Regions from separate parts of the Rhizobium sp. SJZ105 genome, predicted to be linked through region 2. Evidence: riboswitches for the same ligand, from Rfam matches in the RefSeq annotation. Region 2 holds a riboswitch; each other region holds the start of a gene.
The links. Region 2 has a riboswitch for cobalamin ahead of nrdH (glutaredoxin-like protein NrdH). Riboswitches for the same ligand answer to the same signal wherever they lie in the genome.
Positions count from the first base shown of each region.

Region 1: another riboswitch for cobalamin. It lies ahead of FB593_RS21600 (DUF1852 domain-containing protein); the one in region 2 lies ahead of nrdH (glutaredoxin-like protein NrdH).
Region 3: another riboswitch for cobalamin. It lies ahead of FB593_RS05135 (CbtB domain-containing protein); the one in region 2 lies ahead of nrdH (glutaredoxin-like protein NrdH).

Region 1 covers NZ_VIUP01000009.1:74,437-81,349, forward strand. Annotated here, with positions in the region: gene FB593_RS21590 (glycosyltransferase family 2 protein) at 1-1,629, shown strand, start outside; gene FB593_RS21595 (hypothetical protein) at 1,722-3,002, shown strand; cobalamin riboswitch at 3,224-3,437, shown strand; gene FB593_RS21600 (DUF1852 domain-containing protein) at 3,540-4,517, shown strand; gene FB593_RS21605 (methionine synthase) at 4,542-5,570, shown strand; gene FB593_RS21615 (peroxiredoxin) at 6,234-6,788, shown strand; gene FB593_RS21620 (SDR family oxidoreductase) at 6,778-6,913, opposite strand, start outside.
Region 2 covers NZ_VIUP01000001.1:1,820,983-1,827,895, forward strand. Annotated here, with positions in the region: gene nrdE (class 1b ribonucleoside-diphosphate reductase subunit alpha) at 1-1,934, opposite strand, end outside; gene nrdI (class Ib ribonucleoside-diphosphate reductase assembly flavoprotein NrdI) at 1,922-2,320, opposite strand; gene nrdH (glutaredoxin-like protein NrdH) at 2,333-2,554, opposite strand; cobalamin riboswitch at 2,810-3,034, opposite strand; gene FB593_RS09225 (nucleoside triphosphate hydrolase) at 3,166-3,795, opposite strand; gene FB593_RS09230 (ATP-binding cassette domain-containing protein) at 3,792-4,574, opposite strand; gene FB593_RS09235 (ABC transporter permease) at 4,574-5,656, opposite strand; gene FB593_RS09240 (sugar ABC transporter substrate-binding protein) at 5,879-6,901, opposite strand.
Region 3 covers NZ_VIUP01000001.1:1,014,234-1,021,146, reverse strand. Annotated here, with positions in the region: gene FB593_RS05155 (helix-turn-helix transcriptional regulator) at 1-513, opposite strand, end outside; gene FB593_RS05150 (LysE family translocator) at 647-1,276, shown strand; gene FB593_RS05145 (c-type cytochrome) at 1,392-1,826, shown strand; gene FB593_RS05140 (c-type cytochrome) at 1,913-2,833, shown strand; cobalamin riboswitch at 2,925-3,150, shown strand; gene FB593_RS05135 (CbtB domain-containing protein) at 3,316-3,498, shown strand; gene FB593_RS05130 (CbtA family protein) at 3,510-4,226, shown strand; gene FB593_RS05125 (hypothetical protein) at 4,231-4,545, shown strand; gene FB593_RS05120 (type 1 glutamine amidotransferase family protein) at 4,650-5,216, opposite strand; gene FB593_RS05115 (GNAT family N-acetyltransferase) at 5,238-5,726, opposite strand; gene FB593_RS05110 (MerR family transcriptional regulator) at 5,932-6,345, opposite strand; gene FB593_RS05105 (hypothetical protein) at 6,442-6,795, opposite strand.

The DNA.
Region 1 (6,913 bases), on a different contig from region 2:
AATCCCGATGCGCCACTCGTTGACGTCTTTATCTGCACCTACAACGAACCTTTGAACGTCCTTGAGAAGTCGGTTATCGCGGCCCAGGCCATGCAATATCCGCAGCTGCGTGTTTTTGTCTGCGACGACACGCGCAGGCCGGAAGTACGGGACTATTGCGAAACGGTCGGCGTCAATTATGTGACGCGCCCGGACAATAGACATGCCAAGGCGGGAAATCTGAACAATGCACTTGAACACACCAATGCGCTGCCACAGGTTTCCGATTTCATCATGGTACTGGATGCGGACTTCGCGCCACAGGCCAACTTCCTTCGTCGCGTAACCGGTCTTTTCGCCGATCCCAAGGTAGCGGTTGTGCAGACACCGCAATTTTACTTTAATTGCGACCCAATCCAGCACAACCTCGGCATCCGCAATTCCTTCGTCGATGATCAACGTGTATTCTTTGATGTATTCCAGCCGGCCAAGGACGCGGTCGGTTGCGCTTTCTGCGTCGGGACGAGTTTTGTCGTGCGGCGTGCGGCGGTCAACGAGCTCGGCGGGTTTCCGCATGATGCACTTTCCGAAGATATGCTGCTGACCTACCGCCTGATGGAGCGAGGTTACGTCACACGCTGGCTCAACGAAAAACTCAGTGTCGGTCTATCGGCTGAGGGCCTGCCAGAATATATCACGCAACGCACGCGGTGGTGCCTGGGCACCATTCAGATCGGCCTTCTGCGGACGGGACCATTGTGGCGTGGCAAGTTCACGCTGACACAAAGGCTGCATTATCTGCACGGGCTGTTTTGCTGGCTGTCGAAGCCTTTCATTCTCTGCCTGTTGCTGGCACCATCGATCTACTGGCTGACAGGCGTTTCCGCCCTCCAGGCCGACGAGCTGATGTTCATGAAATTTGGACTGTCGTCACTGGCTTTGTTTTGGGCCTACTCCACCTGGATATCGGGAAAACGCACCCTACCGCTGTTCACCGAAGTGACGCATGCGCTGACCGCTGTTCCCATCACCATCACCTTGTTTCAGGCTATGCGCAAACCCTTCGGACGTCCCTTTAAAGTCACGGAGAAAGGTGGTGACCGGTCACAGGTGCGCATTCATGGGCCTACAGCGCTATTTTTCGCAATCGTCACCGTCACCTCCGCGGTTTCAGTTCTGCTCGCCGTTTACGCATGGGACGCCCCTGTAGAATTTTCGGCGCGAGATTGTCTCAACCTCATCTGGTCGGCGGTCGCTATGGTGATTGCCTTCACCAGCCTCATCTGCTGCATTGAATTACCACGTGTCGACAAGGAAGAGCCGATCGGCGTGGATCTCGAAGGCCGTTTGCAGTGCGCAAGCGAGGTGAAGGCGGTACGGATCGTGGCGCTTTCGACCGAAACCGCGACCCTGGCGGATTTCAACCGGTCTTACGCCGAGGCAGAGTCCCTGTACGTGCCCGATGTGGGCTGGGTGCAGATCGATGCAACGAAGGTGTCGCAAACGCCCGGCAAATTCACTCTCACCCCCACTGCCGACCAGCATCGTGCAATCTTGAGGCTGCTTTTCCGCAATGCGCCCGAAAATGTCGCGGAACAGGGCGACCTCTTGAAGTCCATGCAGATGTTACTCGCAAGGGCCTTCAGCTAAGACAATTCGCGCCAAACCCGGGACCGTGCTCGACGTAAACTGCAAGCTAGAGGCGGGCTTGTTTGGAAAAGCGCCTACCAAACGGAAAACTCATGTCTGTCAAATCGATCGTCGCGACAGTTCTCATGACCTGCTTCACAACAGGAGTGGTCGCTGGTGGCGATGGGCGCACCGGTTCCGGATCAGTTCGCGACCGCCTTGCTGTTAGCTTGTGTGCGGGTCTCGTTGGGAAGATGGACAAATCCACCACCCCCTTCGTATTTCGGAGCTTTGAACCTGCACCCGGCGGCAAAGCGCTTGATCCCGCTCTTTCAAATGCGGGTTTCACCTATGACAATGCCCTGGCGACGATTGCCCTTTTTTCCTGTGGCAACGATACCGAGGCAAAAAGGGTTGCCGATGCGCTGCTGCTCGCCGTCAACAACGATCGCTATTACAGCGATGGCCGCCTGCGCAACGCCTACCGTTCCGGCCCCGTTGCGAACGAAAATGATGCTATGCTTTTGCCCGGTTTCTGGAGTGAGGCCAGCAAGACGTGGGTCGAGGATGACTATCAGGTCGGCAGCGCAACGGGCAACCTGGCCTGGGCGGCACTTGCGCTTCTCACTGCCAGTGAACGATTAAGCAATCCGTCCTATGTGCAGGCAGCGACCAAACTCATGCGCTGGATCGATGCGCATACGGCGGGCGTCCGCGATATCGGCTACACAGGTGGCACATTCGGTCATGAGCCTGCACCGGCAAAACTCGAGTGGAAATCGACGGAACATAATCTCGATGTATATGCCGTTGCGGGTTGGCTCGCCGAAATTGAGGGAGCGCGCGCCTGGCAGGCGATGCGGGATAATACACGCAAATTTCTTGATGCGATGTGGAATGAGCAGCAGGGACGGTTTTACGTCGGCAGCCTACCCGGAAGCGACACACCCAACTCGAGCCAGTCCGGAATAGATTCCGAACTCTGGCCCATTCTCGCCGTGCCAGAGTTTCGGGGCCGCAGTGGACGTGTTCTGCATTGGGTTGATCGGCATTATGCGGTTGCGGGAGGTTTTGATTTTAACGACGATCGGGATGGTGTGTGGCTGGAAGGTACGGCCCAGGCCGCGCTGGCGTTTCAGCAGGTCGGCGATGCCGACCGGGCCGAGGCGCTGCTTGCCACCATTGCCGCACAAATATCTCCCGATAACCTGATCTACGCGACAGTCGGGGACGAACTGACGACCGGGCTGATGATCGGGCCGACCTCGACCTTTGCCGACTTCAAATATTTCAGGTTGCCGCATGTCGGGGCCACTGCCTGGGCAATCCTTGCAGCGAAAGGCTGGAACCCTTTTCTTAGAAAAAGCGGTTGTATTCGTCTTTGTGAGGGATAATCGTTCGTCTCGGCGGCAGCAGAAGGATATTGCTCCAGGCCGTTGCGCCGGAGATTGAAAACTGGGACGCATGACGCTGCTGAAAGCGGCGAAAAGCGTAAAACCGCAACGTTGACTGCCGCGCCGAATGCAATCTGTTCGGTCGGAACCGGCGATGGAAATGCAAACTTAAAGACATAAAGATATCGTTATATGATGTTGACCGATGACGTGGCTTACAATATGGTCGTCACGCCTAAGGTTCCCCAGTCGTTGCACGCAACGTGCCGGGGCTAAGAGGGAAGTCGGTGCTCCGTGTCATGCGGCAAAGCCGACGCTGCCCCCGCAACTGTAAGCGGCGAGCTGAAGTCCAATATGTCACTGGTTTACCCCGGGAAGACGGACGGAAGTGATGATCCGTGAGCCAGGAGACCTGCCTTTGGTGAAATAACGTCCACGGGCGGGGTGTCCCAGTGTGCCGTAGCAAAGGCTGCATTGTCGCGGCCTCTCTTGCTATGCGTCCGCAGACCCATGCCCCCAACTTTATAGGGGCACAACATGTCTCAGACCTGCATTTTTACGATCACGAGCGTACCCTTCGATGAGGACTATCGTCCTTCAGAAAATACGCGCATCACCACCAATTTCGCCAATCTGGCAAGGGGCGAAAAGCGGCAGGAAAACCTGCGCAATGTCATGCGCATGATCGACAGCCGCTTCAACGCCCTCGCGCACTGGGATAATCCCAAATCGGACCGATACTCGGTAGAGTTGGAGATCATTTCGGTCGACATGAGCTTCGATGTCGCAGGTGAAAAATTTCCCCTCATCGAGATACTGAAGACGACGATCATCGATCACAAAACCAGTGAACGTATCGACGGCATTGTGGGGAATAACTTCTCCTCCTATGTGCGAGACTACGACTTCAGCATTGTGCTGCCGGAGCATAACAAGAGCGTTCCTGCCTTCAGCATTCCGGCCGACTTCGGCGACCTGCATGGAAACCTGTTCAAGTCTTTTCTGCGGTCGGATGCCTACCGCTCGTACTTTCGCAAGCCGCCGGTCATTTGCATCAGCGCCTCGACCAGCAAGACCTATTACCGGACCGAAAATCATCACCCCGTCATGGGCGTCGAATACCGGCAGAATGGGTTCTCGTCCACCGACCAGTATTTCGGGAAAATGGGATTGCAGGTTCGCTACTTCATGCCAGCAGGCAGCGTTGCGCCGTTGGCCTTCTACTTTGTTGGGGACTTGCTGGGCGACTACTCCAATATTGAGCTAATCGGCGTCATCAGCACGATGGAAACGTTTCAGAGAATTTATCGCCCCGAAATCTACAATGCGAACGCAGCAGCCGGGACATTTTACCAGCCCAACCTGAAGCACCAGGACTATTCGCTGACCCGGGTCATTTACGATCGCGACGAACGAAATCGCTTGGCGGTGGATCAGGGTAAGTTCACCGAAAAACACTTCATCAAGCCATACCGCGCCGTCCTTGAGCAATTGTTTGCTCACCGCCCCGCCTGAGCATCACTTAGAAGAGGTCCCATCGTGAAGAAACTTCTCCCCACATCGACCGCTGGCAGCCTGCCGAAACCCTCCTGGCTTGCGCAGCCCGAAAAACTGTGGTCGCCCTGGAAGCTGGAGGGCGAGGAATTACTGGAAGGCAAGAGAGATGCCCTGCGCCTTTCACTCGACGATCAGCAACAGGCCGGCATCGACATCGTCAGTGATGGCGAGCAAACACGCCAACATTTCGTCACGACTTTCATCGAGCACCTCGACGGGGTCGATTTTGCAAAACGCGAGACAGTCAGAATTCGCGATCGCTACGATGCGAGTGTCCCGACAGTCGTCGGCGCCGTGTCTCGCCAGAAGTCCGTGTTCGTCGAAGACGCCAAGTTTTTGCGCCAGCAGACCAAACAACCCATCAAATGGGCTTTGCCGGGTCCGATGACGATGATCGATACTCTCTTTGACGGCCATTATAAGAGCCGTGAAAAGCTTGCCTGGGAATTTGCCGGGATACTCAACGAGGAAGCAAAGGAATTGGAGGCTGCCGGCGTCGATATCATCCAGTTCGACGAACCTGCCTTCAACGTTTTCTTTGACGATGTGAATGACTGGGGTGTTGCCACTTTGGACAAGGCAATTGAAGGGCTGAAGTGCGAGACCGCCGTCCATATCTGCTACGGTTACGGCATAAAGGCCAATACGGATTGGAAAAAGACACTCGGGTCAGAATGGCGGCAGTATGAGGAAACTCTCCCCAAGCTGCAGAAATCCGGCATCGGTATGATCTCCCTCGAATGCCACAATTCTCATGTCCCAATGGATCTTCTGGAACTTGTTCGAGGTAAGAAAGTCATGGTCGGGGCCATCGATGTGGCAAGCAATACCATCGAAACCCCGGAGGAAGTCGCTGCAACGCTGCGCAAGGCGCTTAAGTTTGTCGACGCAGATAAACTTTGCCCCTGCACCAATTGCGGCATGGCCCCCCTGTCTCGTCGTGTGGCAAGAGACAAGCTGAATTCCTTGAGCGCAGGAGCTGAGATCGTCCGAAGAGAGCTCACTGTTTAGTTTTTTGATAGTCTGAACCTGCGGATGGCAGCCGTTCGCCGCCACCGCGCCCATCGCGACAAACGCTGGGAGACTTACGAATGGCTATAAGGTCACGGCGCGGATCATCCTGACAGCTTCGACGGATGTCCGCCTCTTGGCGCAAAGCTGCCAAGACGGCCTGTTCTCTAAAAATCGGCCCTGTTTCTGATGAGTGTCTGCGCCAAACGTCTCGGTTGGAAGACATTTATTACAACGCCACCGACGTCTTCGTGACTTTTACCAAACAGAACAACTTCCCAGACGCCGAAAATCTCGGGAGCACGACGGCCGCTAAGATCGCCAAAAAAAGTGGGTCTCAGTCAGCAGGACGTATTTGCCGAGAGCAGCAATTGCCTTGTGGAAATGGGGACAGTGGTGGCCACCCGGTAGCAGCGATCCCAAGACAAAGAAGCCGTTGCCCCAGAACATCGCTTCAGCGAAAATTCCAAAACGATACTATCGGCCAGAGACTTGCCAATCAGTGACTTTGTCAAATCGAATGAAGGTGTGGCGTTCGTATTCCATCGAGGCTGAAGGCGCGAATCGCGACGGCAGCTTTGCACCTGCGCACATGACATTGCGGTAGTATGAAAATCGGCTAACGTCGCAACGTCGACAGACAGGAAGAGCAACGAGGTGGCAATGATTGAACCCGGCGGGGATGAGCAATTAGTTACCCCACGTGACGACGGAGCAGCCAGGCATTTACCCGGGATGGAGTTGCCTGGCATTGGTTTGGTTGCGACGGATGGCACGACCGTCGATCTGCGTGAGCCGGGGTTAACCGTAGTCTATGCTTACCCCCGGACAAGCCCGCCCGGAGGAAAGGCGATTGACGGATGGGACGCAATACCCGGCGCGAGGGGATGTACACCACAGTCCTGTGCCTTCCGTGATCATTTCGCTGAACTGAAGGCATTGGGAGCAACGCGTCTGTTTGGCCTTTCTACGCAGACCACGGAGTATCAGCGAGAGGCAGCAGAGCGGCTTCACCTGCCGTTTCCTCTGCTTTCCGATCATTCACTCCTTCTGGTGTCAGCCCTTCGCCTTCCAACTTTCCAGGCTGGAGGCCTGACACTGCTCAAGAGGCTCACGATGATTATCGAAACGGGCGTTATCAAGCATGTCTTTTACCCGGTCCATCCGCCAGAGAAGAACGCAGATGCCGTCATCGATTGGTTGAGTGCTACGACATGATCAGCCCGCCATCGACATTAATTGTCTGGCCGGTGATGTAGGCCGCATCCTCGGAGGCGAGAAACGCCACCAAGGCTGCCACTTCGGCTGGTGTTCCTGCGCGGCGCATTGGAATGTTGCGCACC
Region 2 (6,913 bases):
TCGTTCGAAAGGTAGGAAGCCGGATAATAAACACGGCCGATCTTGCCTTCCTTGCGAATTTCAATCTTCGAGACGATGGGATGGATCGAGGAGGTCGAGTGGTTGATATAGGAGATCGAGCCTGTGGGCGGCACGGCCTGAAGGTTCTGGTTATAGAGGCCGGTCTCCATGACGGCCTGCTTCAACGCTTTCCAGTCCTCCTGTGTCGGAATGGAAATGCCGGCTTTCTCAAAAAGGTCGCGGACCTTTTCCGTCGCGGGCAGCCATTCCCGGTCGGTATATTTATCGAAGTAGTCGCCCGAGGCATATTTGGAGTTTTCAAAGCCCTTGAAGCTCTGGCCCCTTTCAGTGGCAAGGCGATTGCTGGCGCGGATGGCGTGATAGGTCACCGTGTAGAAATAGATATTGGTGAAGTCGATGCCTTCTTCGGAGCCGTAGAAGATGCGCTCGCGCGCCAGATAGCCATGCAGGTTCATCTGACCAAGCCCGATGGCGTGGCTCGCATCATTGCCCTTTTCCACGGAAGGGACAGACGAGATGTGGCTCATGTCAGAAACGGCCGTCAGCGCCCGGATGGAGGTTTCGATCGTCTTGCCGAAATCAGCCGAATCCATTGCTGAAGCAATGTTGAGCGAGCCGAGATTGCAGGAAATATCCTTGCCCATATGGCTGTAAGAGAGATCGTCGTTGAACTCGCTCGCCTCGCTGACCTGTAGGATTTCCGAGCAGAGATTGCTCATGCTGATACGGCCGGCGATCGGATTGGCGCGGTTAACCGTATCCTCGAACATGATATAGGGGTAACCGCTTTCGAACTGGATTTCTGCGATGACTTGGAAGAACTCGCGTGCCTTGATCTTCTTCTTGCGGATGCGGCTGTCGGCGACCATTTCCTGATATTTTTCGCTGACGGAAATCTCGGTAAACGGCACGCCATAAACCCGCTCAACATCATAGGGTGAGAACAGGTACATATCCTCGTTGTTTCTCGCGAGTTCGAAGGTGATATCAGGGATCACCACGCCGAGCGAAAGGGTTTTGATGCGGATTTTTTCGTCGGCGTTTTCACGTTTCGTATCAAGGAAACGCATGATGTCGGGGTGATGGGCATGCAGATAGACCGCACCAGCGCCTTGGCGCGCGCCAAGCTGGTTGGCGTAGGAGAACGAATCTTCCAGCAGCTTCATGACAGGAATGACGCCGGAGGACTGGTTTTCGATCTGTTTGATCGGCGCGCCGGCTTCGCGAATATTGGTCAGGGACAGTGCTACGCCACCGCCACGCTTGGAAAGCTGCAATGCTGAATTGATGGACCGGCCGATGCTTTCCATATTGTCTTCCACACGCAGCAGAAAACACGAAACCAGCTCACCGCGGCTTTTCTTGCCAGCGTTGAGAAAGGTCGGGGTCGCCGGCTGGAAGCGGCCGGAAATGATTTCATCCATCAGATCGCGGGCAAGCTGCTCGTCGCCACGCGCCAGAGCCAGCGCCACCATGCAGACGCGGTCCTCATAACGCTCCAGGTAACGCTTTCCGTCGAAGGTCTTCAGCGTATAGGACGTATAATATTTGAAGGCGCCGAGAAATGTCGGAAAACGGAACTTTCTGGCATAGGCCTCGTCGTAGAGGTCACGGACGAAATTGAAGGAATACTGGTCCAGCACCTCCTGTTCGTAATATCCCTCGGTCACGAGATAATCGAGCTTTTCCCTGAGATTATGGAAAAACACCGTGTTCTGGTTGACGTGCTGGAGGAAATATTGCCGTGCCGCAAGGCGGTCCTTGTCGAACTGGATCTTCCCGTTTTCATCGTAGAGGTTCAGCATCGCGTTCAGCGCGTGATAGTCCAGTCCCGCGTCCAGGTGTTTCTGCGCGGCGGTTACTTGTTGTTTGGCATCCGTGTTGCGCACCGCGCTCGAGGTCAGCGTGTCCAAAATCGTTCCAATCCATGATTGACGTTGGCGACATCTTCCTCCGTGCCGAGAAGCTCGAAGCGGTAGAGAAACGGCACCGCGCATTTACGCGACACGATATCTCCGGCGAATGCGAAAGCTGCGCCAAAATTCGTATTTCCCGCCGCTATGACGCCGCGAATGAGATTTCGGTTTGAGGGCTCGTTCAAAAACCGGATAACCGGTTTCGGTACCGCTCCTTTCATGCCGCCGCCCCCATAGGTGGGGGTGACGAGAACATAGGGCTCCGACACGTGAGGAACGTCTTCCTCGGCGCCGAGCGGCAGGCGAAGCAATCGTCGCCCCAGTTTCTGAAGGAAGCGATGAGTGTTCTCAGACCGGCTGGAATAATAGACGATCAGCCCCATCGCATCGCCTCCTCAGCTGATCGAGCCAATCATGTCCGGACGGAAACCCGCCCAATGGCGTTCGCCGGCAACGACCACGGGAACCTGCATGTAACCGAGGCCGCGAACGCGATCGAGGGCATCCGCATCTTCGGAGATATCGATGATCTCGTAGCTAACACCGATGCGGTCAAGCGCACGATAGGTGGCAGTGCACTGGACGCAGGCGGGTTTGCTGTAAACGGTGACGGTCATTGTTTCCTCTTTCGAAGCCGCTTTTACGCACGGCTCAACATTGCCCGCCTGCAATCGCAAGCGGGTGGCGATGGTTCTGTCATTCTGGCGAGGCGCGCGGGTGAGGCCGCGTAAGATCGCTGTCTACGCCGACGAGCGTAGAAACTCATAAAAATGCACTGGCATGACTTCACCCCGAAGCTTGTTCTGGAGGGGGCAGAAAAGGGCGCACGCAATTCATTTGCGTCATACACCTTCCTTCCGGACACCCCGCCCGTGGACGTTTTCGCTCAAGGCAGGTCTCCTGACTTGCGGGTCAAAACATCCATTCCCACCTTCCCGGAGCTTTTAGCGCCAGTGGCTCAAATCGGAACGATGCTCACCGCTTACAGTTGCGGGGGCAGTTTCGGCATTGCTTCACCATAATGGTGTTGCGCACCGAATTCCCGTCTTAGCTCCCGACGCTTGCGAATCGAAAGAACCTTGAACACCACATATAGTATATGAGGAATTTTTTTCGTCAATAATTAGACATGCGAAAGCCCCACCCTGTGGATCAAAAAGATTCAACACATGGTCAACAAAGGCTTAACGGTGAATGCTCGATGCCGCCTACGGACGGAAGCGGCGGGTTATTCCCAGATATCGATGCGAATATCGGCGGGGCGGGAGTTCTCAATCACCCGCTTTCCGTTGGGAAGATCATTTTCGAACAGTTTGGCGTGAATCTCGGTCGCATCGAGACCATAGCCCTGCCATCTATCCCGCAGGCGTTCCTCGAGCACCGCAACGGATGGGCCTACGAAGACGGCAAGATCGAAGCTGCCGGAAAGCTTCGTCCACGGCGCCTCGTTCAACAGCAGATAGTTGCCTTCGGCAAGAATGAAGCGTGTTTCTGGCGCGATGGCGCGAGCGGAGGCAATGGCAATTTCGCGGGAGCGGTCAAAAACCGGGACAAGAACTTCCTGCCCGCCCTGACGAACTGCGGAGACGATATCAAGAAAGCCGCGCACGTCGAAGGTCTCCGGTGCGCCTTTTCGCGGCAAGAGCCCCCGTTCTTCGAGAATACCGTTATCCATATGGAAGCCGTCCATGGGCAGGACAGCCGCAGCCTCGCCGCGCGCCACGAGGGCACCGCACAGGGCATCCGCCAGCGTGGATTTGCCGGCCCCAGGGGGACCGGCAATGGCAATAATAAAACGAGATTTATCCTCTGCCCGCCGAAGAACGTCTTCGACGATCGTTTCAAGCTTCAACGTCATGCGGCCAGCGTTTCCTTTGGCGCTTCCTTGGCGCCCGTCATGAAGGCGACAGCGTCGGACATGGTATAGTCCTTCGGATTGATGACGCATAAACGCTTGCCCAGCCGATGAATATGAATCCGGTCAGCAACCTCGAAAACATGCGGCATGTTGTGCGAGATGAGAACGATCGGTAGCCCTCGCGCGCGCACATCCAGAATAAGCTCGAGAACGCGGCGGCTTTCCTTGACGCCGAGCGCCGCCGTCGGTTCGTCAAGGATGACGACCTTGGAGCCGAAGGCGGCTGCACGCGCCACCGCAACACCCTGGCGCTGGCCGCCGGAGAGGGTTTCCACCGCCTGATTGATGTTCTGGATCGTCATCAGGCCGAGTTCAGAGAGTTTCTCACGGGCAAACTTTTCCATCGCCGGACGGTCCAGTGCCCTGAACAGGCTTCCCTGAATACCGGGTTTGCGGATTTCACGGCCGAGAAACATATTGTCGGCTATGGACAATGCGGGAGACAGCGCAAGGTTCTGATAAACGGTTTCGATACCAGCCTTGCGCGCCTCGATTGGCGAGCGGAACTGTACCGGCTTGCCTTCAAGCCTGATCTCCCCTTCATCGGGTGTCACCGCACCGGAAATCGCCTTGATGAGAGAGGATTTTCCAGCACCGTTATCACCGATGACGGCGAGGATTTCGCCCGGATAAAGGTCAAAATCGGCATTGTCGAGCGCAGTCACACGACCGTAGCGTTTAACGAGATTGCGTGCTGTGAGGATAGGTTCTTTTGCCATCAGCCTGCTACCTTTCTGATCCACTGGTCGATTGCGACAGCCAAGATGATAAGGACGCCGATCAACAGATAGGTCCATTGTGGGTCTGTTCCGATAAGTCGCAGGCCGAGAGAGAAGACACCGACGATCAGCGCGCCGAAGATCATGCCCATGATCGAGCCGCGTCCGCCAAACAGCGATATGCCGCCGATGACCACTGCGGTGATGGATTCTATGTTGGCGAACTGACCGGCGGTCGGCGATACCGAGCCGATGCGGCCGATGAGAGCCCAGCCCGCGAAGGCGCAGATAAGCCCGGAAAGTGTGTAGACGGTCGTCAGCATGCGCTTGACGTTAACGCCGGCCAGTTCGGCTGCGTCGGGATCATCACCCACTGCATAGAGATGTCGACCCCAGGCGGTGCGGTTCAGCACATACCAGAGCAGGGCAACCAGCAGAACCATCGCAATGACGCCATAGGTGAAGACGGCGCTGCCGATGCGGATATTGTTGCCGAAAAACTGGAGAATGGGCGCCTGTTGGACGATATCCTGTGAGCGGATCGTTTCGTTGGCCGAATAGAGGAAATTGGTGGCCAACACGATCTGCCACATGCCCAGTGTAACGATGAAGGGCGGCAGCCGCATGCGCGAAACCAGCACGCCATTGATAAAGCCACAAAATGCGCCAACTGCGAGACCGCAGATAATCGAGAGTTCGGCAGGCAAACCATAGCGGAACGTAAACTGTCCCATGACGACGGAGGACAGGACCATTATCGCACCGACCGAAAGATCGATACCCGCAGTCAGAATGACCAGCGACTGTGCCGCGCCGACGATGCCGACGATTGCCACCTGCTGAAGGATAAGGGTCAGCGAAAAGGCCGAGAAAAACTTGCCGCCCAGGGTCATGCCGAAGACAGCCAGCGACAATACCAGAACGATCAGCGGTACGGCCGCCGGGCTGGAATGCAGAAAGTGCTGGAATTTTTCAAGCAAACTCTTGTTGTGCGTATCGAAAGCAGCGACCTGAGTCGAACTTCCCGACAGCACTTTTTCAAATTCATTATGCGGTTGAGCCCGCACTGGCTGATCGCTCATGGATTTTCCTCCCGATCGCTCCATCGCATCAGCCCAGAACCCGGGATTATTTTCCAGAGGGGACAATGCGTAGATTCAAACTGTTGAGAAGCGTGCCTCAGTTACGTCCACGGACGCCGGGCGCGCTCGTTTGTTCCTGTCCGATCACCCAGATCGTTCTTTTTAACCATTCCGGTTCAAGGGCGGGGGCAAATTGCCCCCGCTGATTTCAACGGTGAAGTATCAGCCCCAGCACTTCTTCAGGCCTTCCTTGGTGTCGATCGAATCGAGACCCTTGACCGGCTTGTCGGTTACCAGCGTTACGCCGGTGTCGAAGAAGTTCTTGCCTGCCGTCGGCTTCGGCTTTTCACCGGTATCGGCAAACTTCTTGACGGCTTCCACGCCGAGTGCCGCCATCAGCAGCGGGTATTGCTGAGACGTAGCGCCGATCACGCCTTCCGCAACGTTTTTGACACCAGGGCAACCGCCATCGACGGAAACGATCAGAACATCCTTTTCGCGGCCGACGGCTTTCAGCGCTTCGTAAGCACCGGCAGCTGCAGGTTCGTTGATGGTGTGAACGACGTTGATGGTCGGATCCTTCTGCAGCAGATTTTCCATCGCAGAGCGGCCGCCTTCTTCGTTACCGTTGGTAACATCATGACCAACGATACGCTTGTCGTCTTCATCACCAATCTTGTTGATGTCCTTCACGTCGATGCCGAAGCCCTTCATGAAGCCCTGGTTGCGCAAAACATCAACGGTTGGCTGGGAAGGCGTGAGGTTGAGGAAGGCGATTTTCGCGTCCTTGGCCTTGTCGCCGAGGGTGCCAGCAGCCCATTTGCCGATCAGCTCGCCGGCCAGAAGATTGTCGGTAGCGAAAGTGGAGTCAGCGGCATCAACGGGTTCGAGAGGCGTATCGAGGGCGATGACAAGAAGACCGGCATCGCGCGCCTTCTGCACGGCCGGAACGATGCCCTTGGTGTCCGATGCGGTAATCAGGATACCCTTGGAGCCATCGGCAATGCATGTCTCGATCGCGGCAACCTGGCTTTCGGAATCGCCATCGATCTTGCCGGCATAGGACTTCAGCGTCACGCCAAGTTCTTTAGCCTTGGCGGTGGCGCCTTCCTTCATCTTGACGAAAAAGGGATTGGTGTCGGTTTTGGTAATCAGGCAAACCGAAGTATCGGCGGCGGACGCGACGGACGCGAAAGAAACGCCGAGCGCAAGCGCGCCCAGAAGAGCGGAAACAGTCGTCTTCATTGTAATCCTCCC
Region 3 (6,913 bases), 810 kb from region 2:
GGCGATGGGCCGGATCTGTCGCCGGGTCTCCACGCCGGTTTCATCGCCATAGGTTATGTCCAACCGCTCCTCGTCGCGCACCGCCCGCCTGACCATGGCAAGATCGACGCCGGCGGGTGAGGGCGCGATGCTGCCCCAGGCGTGCAGGGCATTGGCCGACAGGGTTTTCGACAGGGGTTCGGGCAGGGATGCGGCAATCTTGTCGCTGACCTTTTTGGCCGCCTGCCGCAATTCGGTATCGCCCGTGCGCGCGACCATGGCGAGCGCAAGCACGATCGCCTCCGTCTCCTCGATGGAGAACATCAGCGGCGGCAGGTTGAAGCCGGGACGCAGGATGTAACCGACGCCGCGTTCGCCTTCGATCGGTACGCGCATGGTCTGAAGGGCCGAAATATCGCGATAGACCGAGCGCACCGTGACCTCCAGTGCCTCGGCAATGGTCTGCGCGGTGATCGGCCTGCGCGCCACCCGCAGGATCTGGATGATCTCGAACAGTCTCGATGCCTTGCGCATTGCCGTTTTTCCCGGTGGTTTCCCAACGCAACTGACACAACGCTGTCAGTTGGATTTTCCTATAAGCAGCAAAACACATTGAGAAACATGAGTTTTCCCGAATGTGTCGCAAACTGTTTTGGGAGATACTGACATGAGTTACGCCGAAAATCTCTGGCTTTTCTTTCTGGTCCTGTTCGGCATCATCATCCTGCCGGGCATGGATATGCTGTTCGTGCTGGCAAGTGCGTTGACGGGTGGCAAAAGAACCGGGCTTTCCGCCGCAAGCGGCATGAGCGCCGGCGGCATGGTGCATTCACTTTACGGTGCGTTGGGCGTCGGCATGCTTGCCGCCTGGATGCCGTCGCTGTTCCTGCCGCTGCTGGTCGCCGGCGCCGCTTACATGGTCTGGATCGGCGTCGGCCTGATGCGCAGCGCCATCACCGTCAATGGCGATGAGGCGCAGGCGAGCGCCTCTGTCAGAAAGGCGTTCTGGCGGGCCGTGCTCACCTGCCTTTCCAATCCGAAAGCCTATCTCTTCATGATGGCGATCTATCCGCAATTCCTCAAACCCGACTATGGTCCAATCTGGATGCAGGGGCTGGTAATGGGCGCGATGGTGGCCATCACGCAGTTCACGGTCTATGGCGCTCTGGCGCTGACGGCGGATAAAAGCCGGGCATGGCTCGTTTCCTCGCCTGCCGCGACGATTTTCATCGGCCGCGCCGCCGGTTTCATGCTGATTGCCGCAGCCCTGGTTACGCTTTGGGAAGCACTCTCCTAGACTTCTGTTTTCTTGGGGAAATTCACTGCAATGTGACTTCTTTTCGCCATGCGGAAAGGGCATCCTCGCGCCGTTATCGCGCGTTCGGCATCTGCCGGAATCAAGGAGAGAGTGTATGAAACTGAAAACCATCGCGGCGGCCATGCTTTTCGGCTGTCTTTGCGCCGGAGCGGTCTACGCTGCCGGCGAAGTCGAAAAACGTGAAGGCATGATGAAGCAGATCGGCGGCTCCATGGGGGCGCTTGCTGCCATCTCCAAGGGCCAGAAGCCTTATGACGCCGAAGCCGTGAAGGCTGCCGTGACGACCATCAGCACCAACGCCAAGGCTTTCCCTGACCAGTTTCCCCCGGGCAGCGAGACCGGCAGTGCTGCGGCACCCGCGATCTGGGAAAATTTCGATGACTTCAAGTCCAAGGCCGCCAAGCTCGGTGCCGATGCGGACAAGGTCCTCGCCAGCCTTCCCGCCGATCAGGCAGGCGTCACCGCCGCCATGCAGACCCTCGGTGCCGATTGTGGTGCGTGCCACCAGACCTACCGTCTGAAGAAGTGATCCTACTAAGAACGCCGCTTCCCGGCGGCGTTTTTTTCAGCGGGAATGATGCCTGATCTCATCAGGTGATAATGGGGAGAGGGGTCATGGCCTCCATTTGGACGAAGCTCGCGGGCGGGATCGCGGTGGCGGCCATTGCCGGTTTCGGCATTTTCGCCTGGGTCACCGCGCCTGTGCGTCAGGCACCCAGCCACTGGGTGAGCCTTGGCGAGCCGGACCTTGCCAATGGCGAAACGCTGTTCTGGGCGGGTGGCTGCGCAAGTTGCCATGCGGCACCAGATGCCAAGGGCGATGCGCTTTTGACGCTTTCGGGCGGGCAAGCGTTGAAAAGCCCCTTCGGCACCTTCCATGTGCCCAATATTTCCTCCGATCCGCAGCATGGTATTGGCGGCTGGACGCTTTCGGAATTCGGAGATGCGATGACGCGCGGCGTCGGCAAGAACGGCGAACATCTCTACCCGTCCTTCCCATACGCCTCCTATGCCCGCATGACGCAGAAGGACATCAACGACCTCTTCGGTTATTTGCGGGTTCTGCCCGCCAGCCAGAATGACGCGCCGGATCATGAACTGCCGTTCCCCTTCAACATGCGCATGGCATTGGGCGGTTGGAAATTCCTCTATTTCGATACATCCGCGCCACCCCGCGTCGAGCTTGCCGATGCCAATGCCGAATTGCTGCGCGGCCAATATCTGGTGGAAGGCCCGGGCCATTGCGGCGAATGTCACACGCCGCGCAATGCACTTGGCGGTTTTCTCGATGGCAAATGGCTGGCCGGTGGTCCAAATCCCGAAGGCGAGGGCCGCATTCCCGATATTACCCCCGGCTCGCAGAGCGTCGGAAGCTGGGAGGCGGCCGATATTGCCAACTATCTGGAAACCGGCTTCACCCCGGAATTCGACAGCGTCGGCGGCTCCATGGTCAAGGTGCAGCAGAACATGGCGCATCTGACGGCCGAAGACCGCAATGCGATCGCCGCCTATCTGAAGGCCATCCCGGCACGGTAGCCCTTCGCCGTCATGCCGGACTTGATCCGGCATCCAGCCACGGCGCGCGATTCTCACGCCGGCCTGCCATTGACTCCCACCCACACCCATCGGATAACGATCCTGTGATGGTTCCTTCCGGGCGTTCCGGAAGGTGAAAAGGGAACACGATAGGGAGACATCCTCATTCGTGGCTGCCCCCGCAACTGTGAGCGGAGAGCCTGAAACGAAATGCCACTGGTACGCATCTCGCCGGATATGGGCGAGGGCAATGCCGGGAAGGTGTTTCAGGTTTTGACCCGTAAGCCAGGAGACCTGCCATCACGGAAATGTCCATGCCGGCGGGGTGTCCGGAAGAGCGGAATTTCAGGGTGGTGGCGCTTGAACGTGCCGCCCTGTGTCAGTCTCGTATCCCCGTGGTGAAGTGTATCGCATGCGGCTGCACGGCGTTTGCCGTTCCGCCGCGTCTAAAGGCGCGGGGTCGCGCCGTAAGAGGGGTCACCATGTCCATCAACCAGAATACGGCAAATGCCGCCGTTTCAGCAAAAACGGGCAGCTTCGCGCAATCGCTGACGGCGATCGTGCTTGGCCTGTTCGTCGTCGGTTTTGTCGGCTTTTCGCATGTGGAAGCCGTTCACAACGCCGCGCATGACACACGTCATGCCAATGCTTTCCCTTGCCATTGAGGGGGAAAAGCATGTCGTTCTTTCGCAATATCGTTTTTACCGCCGTCCTCGTCGGCATCGTTGGCGGCTTCGCCGTTTCGGCCATGCAGGCTTTCGGCACCACGCCGCTGATCCTGAAGGCGGAAACCTATGAAAATGCCGGTGGCGAAGCGCCCCACAGCCATGATGCTCCGGCCACGACCGGCGCTGCCGTTCCCGCGCACGAGCATAATGAGGAAGCCTGGTCTCCGGCCGACGGCTTCGAGCGCACCGCCTATACGGTCGCCGCCAACGTGCTGACCGCCATCGGTTATGCGCTGGTGCTGACCGGCCTCATCTCGCTGCGCGGCACCAATGCCGGCTGGCGCGAAGGCCTTTTGTGGGGTGTGGCCGGTTTTGCCGCCGTCATGCTTGCGCCGATGATCGGCCTGCCGCCGGAACTGCCGGGCAGCCCGGCGGCCGCGCTTGAGGCGCGTCAAATCTGGTGGCTTTCGACGGTGGCGGCGACCGCAGGCGGCATTGCGCTGATCGCATTCCGCCGCGAACCCTGGGCAATCGTGCTCGCACTGGTGTTGATCGTTGCACCACATGTGGTGGGCGCGCCCCTGCCGCCGGAAGGTCAACATGCGCTGGCACCGCTGCCGCTGGAACGACAGTTCATCGTTGCCGCCACCGTGACCAGCTTTGTCTTCTGGGCCTTGCTCGGAACATTGAGCGCGTTTTTCCTGAAGCGCTTCCAGCAAGCTTGAAACCATGCAGGACGCAGCCGAATGGAGTGAGGAACTCGACGCGCTGCGTTTTGCCGTTCCCTGTCACGGCGCTTTCTGCGCCGTGCATCGCCTTGCCTTCAAGGCAGTCCTCGGCGTCAGCCCGGAACGGGAAGCGGCGCTCGCCTATTTTCATGAGAATGAGGCTGCCTTTACGGTCGCAGCCCTTGCCAAGATAAAACGCTCGGCTTTGCCGGCCGGTCGCAGTCTGCATCTCAACAGCCGCGATATCCGCCGTGCGATTGCGGGGGAGTGCGGGGATGTCGCGCCCCGTGTCTGCCGGGTGCTTGATCAGGGGTGATTTGTGATGGTCTCACGGCTTAACTTCCACACCACCTCATTCCTGTGACAAGCACAGGAATGAGGGTGGGAGGATCCGCAAAACTCTCGACACCAAGGTGAGCTTCACCGGTGTTCCGCCGCAAAAACCTGAAGTTCCGCCTCGGCTTCCGGACCAAAGAGGCCGAGGTGTTTCAGAATTTCCACTGCGAAACTGACGGGTGCACTGCCGGCTGCGGTTACGATGCCGCCATCGCTGACCGCCTTTGGCTGGTCGCGATAGAGCGCTTCGCCGCGATAGGACGGATAGGCCTTGTGAGAGGCGAGCGAATTTCCGGTATGGGTGACGTCATCAAGGGCGCCCGTGCCTGCAAGCGCGCTGGCAGCCGCGCAGATGCCGGCAACCAGCCGGCCCTTCTCGCGAAACCGCTGTACCAACCCGCCAAGATCGGCAGCCGTTCCCTTTTCCCAGCTGAGGCCGCCGGGAATGACGAGCGCATCGATGTTAGCAGGATCAAGCGCGTCGTATGATGTGTCGGGCGTAACGTTGAGCCCGCCCATTGAAACCACGGGCCGGCCGTCCGGGGTTGCGTAAACGATCTCGACGCCGAGATAGCCGCGCGCGGCGGCGGCAAGCAGCGCCGGTTCCCAGTCCGCAAAATCCTGCGCAAGCGCAATGGCAATCCGTGTCATGGCCGTCTCCGAAGGTTGCAATCAGGCGATAGACTGCATGTAGCGCATGCCAGTGACCGGGCGCGGCGCGAAATCCATGCTTTCGTAGAAACGATGCGCGGCGACATTGCCGGTCGTGGCGCTGACGGAAAGATAGTCGCAACCGAGGCGCTTGGCGATATCGCGGGCGCGGGAAACCAGGTGCTGGCCGGTGCCATGTCCGCGGTGACCGTCACGCACGAAAAGATGGTGCAGCTCAAGCCCGCGGCGGCCTTCCTGCGCCCTGTAGAGCGGCAGCATCAGGGCGTAACCGATCAATGCGCCGTCGGCTTCCGCCACCAGCCCATGCACCCAGGGAAGCGGGCCGAACAGGTCGCGTTCCAGTTTCGCCGGCGTAATCGCCGCCGCATCCCCATGAAAGTTGGCAAGCAGGGTGATCATCTCATTGAGCTCAGGCAAATCGGTCTTGCGTGCGCCACGAATGATGACGACGGGCGGTCTTTCCAGTGTAAGGGAACTATCTTCGGTCATTTTTCTGGTCCTTCGGTTTTATCGGTGCCGTCAGGACGCTTGAAAAACAACAAAGCCGCCTGACGGCGGCTTGTTGACAAAATGATCTGTCGAGCCGCCCTTTACAGGTAGGCCCAAAAGTACGAGCAGGAGATGGGTGCGCGTTCGTTGATCATGTCCATGCAATGCGCTCGAATCTGAAATCTGTCAAGCCTGCTCTTCAGCCTCAATGCTCGCCTTCGCACATGCCATGGTCGGAAAGTGCGCGGATGACGTAACAATCCTCGATCGAATGACCATGGCAATGGGAGACGATACGTTCCAGCTCATGCTCGAGCTTCTTGAGGCTGGTGATTTTTTCGCGCACATGGGCGAGGTGTTCGGCGGCAATGCGATCCGCACCCTCGCACGGCATTTGCCGGTGCTGGCTGAGCGCGATCAATTCTCTGATGGCGTCGATATTGAGCCCGATATCGCGGGCATGGCGGATGAAAGCCAGCCTTTCGAGATCGGATTTTTCGTAACGGCGCTGGTTGCCTTCCGAGCGATCTGCCTCGCGGATGAGGCCCATCTGCTCATAATAGCGGATCGTCGGAACCTTCACGCCGGTACGTTTGGACAATTCACCGATCGACAGCATTGCCTTCTCCATATCCTCAAGAGCAGCCGGGACAAGAACGAACCGGATGCTCTAGTCTCTAGAGATATAGCTTTTCAGCCTGCCGTTCAATGGGTGTCAGGCGGCGGCATCCACGCCGAGTGCCTGCGCCAGGGCTTTGAGAACTTCTGTCTCGATGCTGGAGGCGGCGTCAGGCTGCGCTGATGCGGCGATATCTACCGCCGGTTCGGTTCTGGCCTGTGCACCGCTGTCCAGGTTCCAAAGTGCTGCGGCAAGGCCGGCGGAAACGCTGGCGGCGGCAGGTGCGGCGGAAACGGCAACGCTCTCGGCGCTGGAAATCGCGCGGTGTGCCGCCCGTGTCAGTTCCAGCAGGGCCTCGGTGGTTGCATTTGTTTCCCTGGTCTTTGTCGGCTCAAGGGTCCGGACCGGAGTTGCGTAATAGCTGCTGGTTGTTGCTGCGATAGTCGTCATGACTGAGTCCCCTAAGTTTCATGGGGTATTTTTAGGGGTCGAAACATTCGCGAAGGTTGCGTCGCGCAGGGCTTGAACCAAAAAACATCGCAATATAGTATACCCCCCTATAGTATAT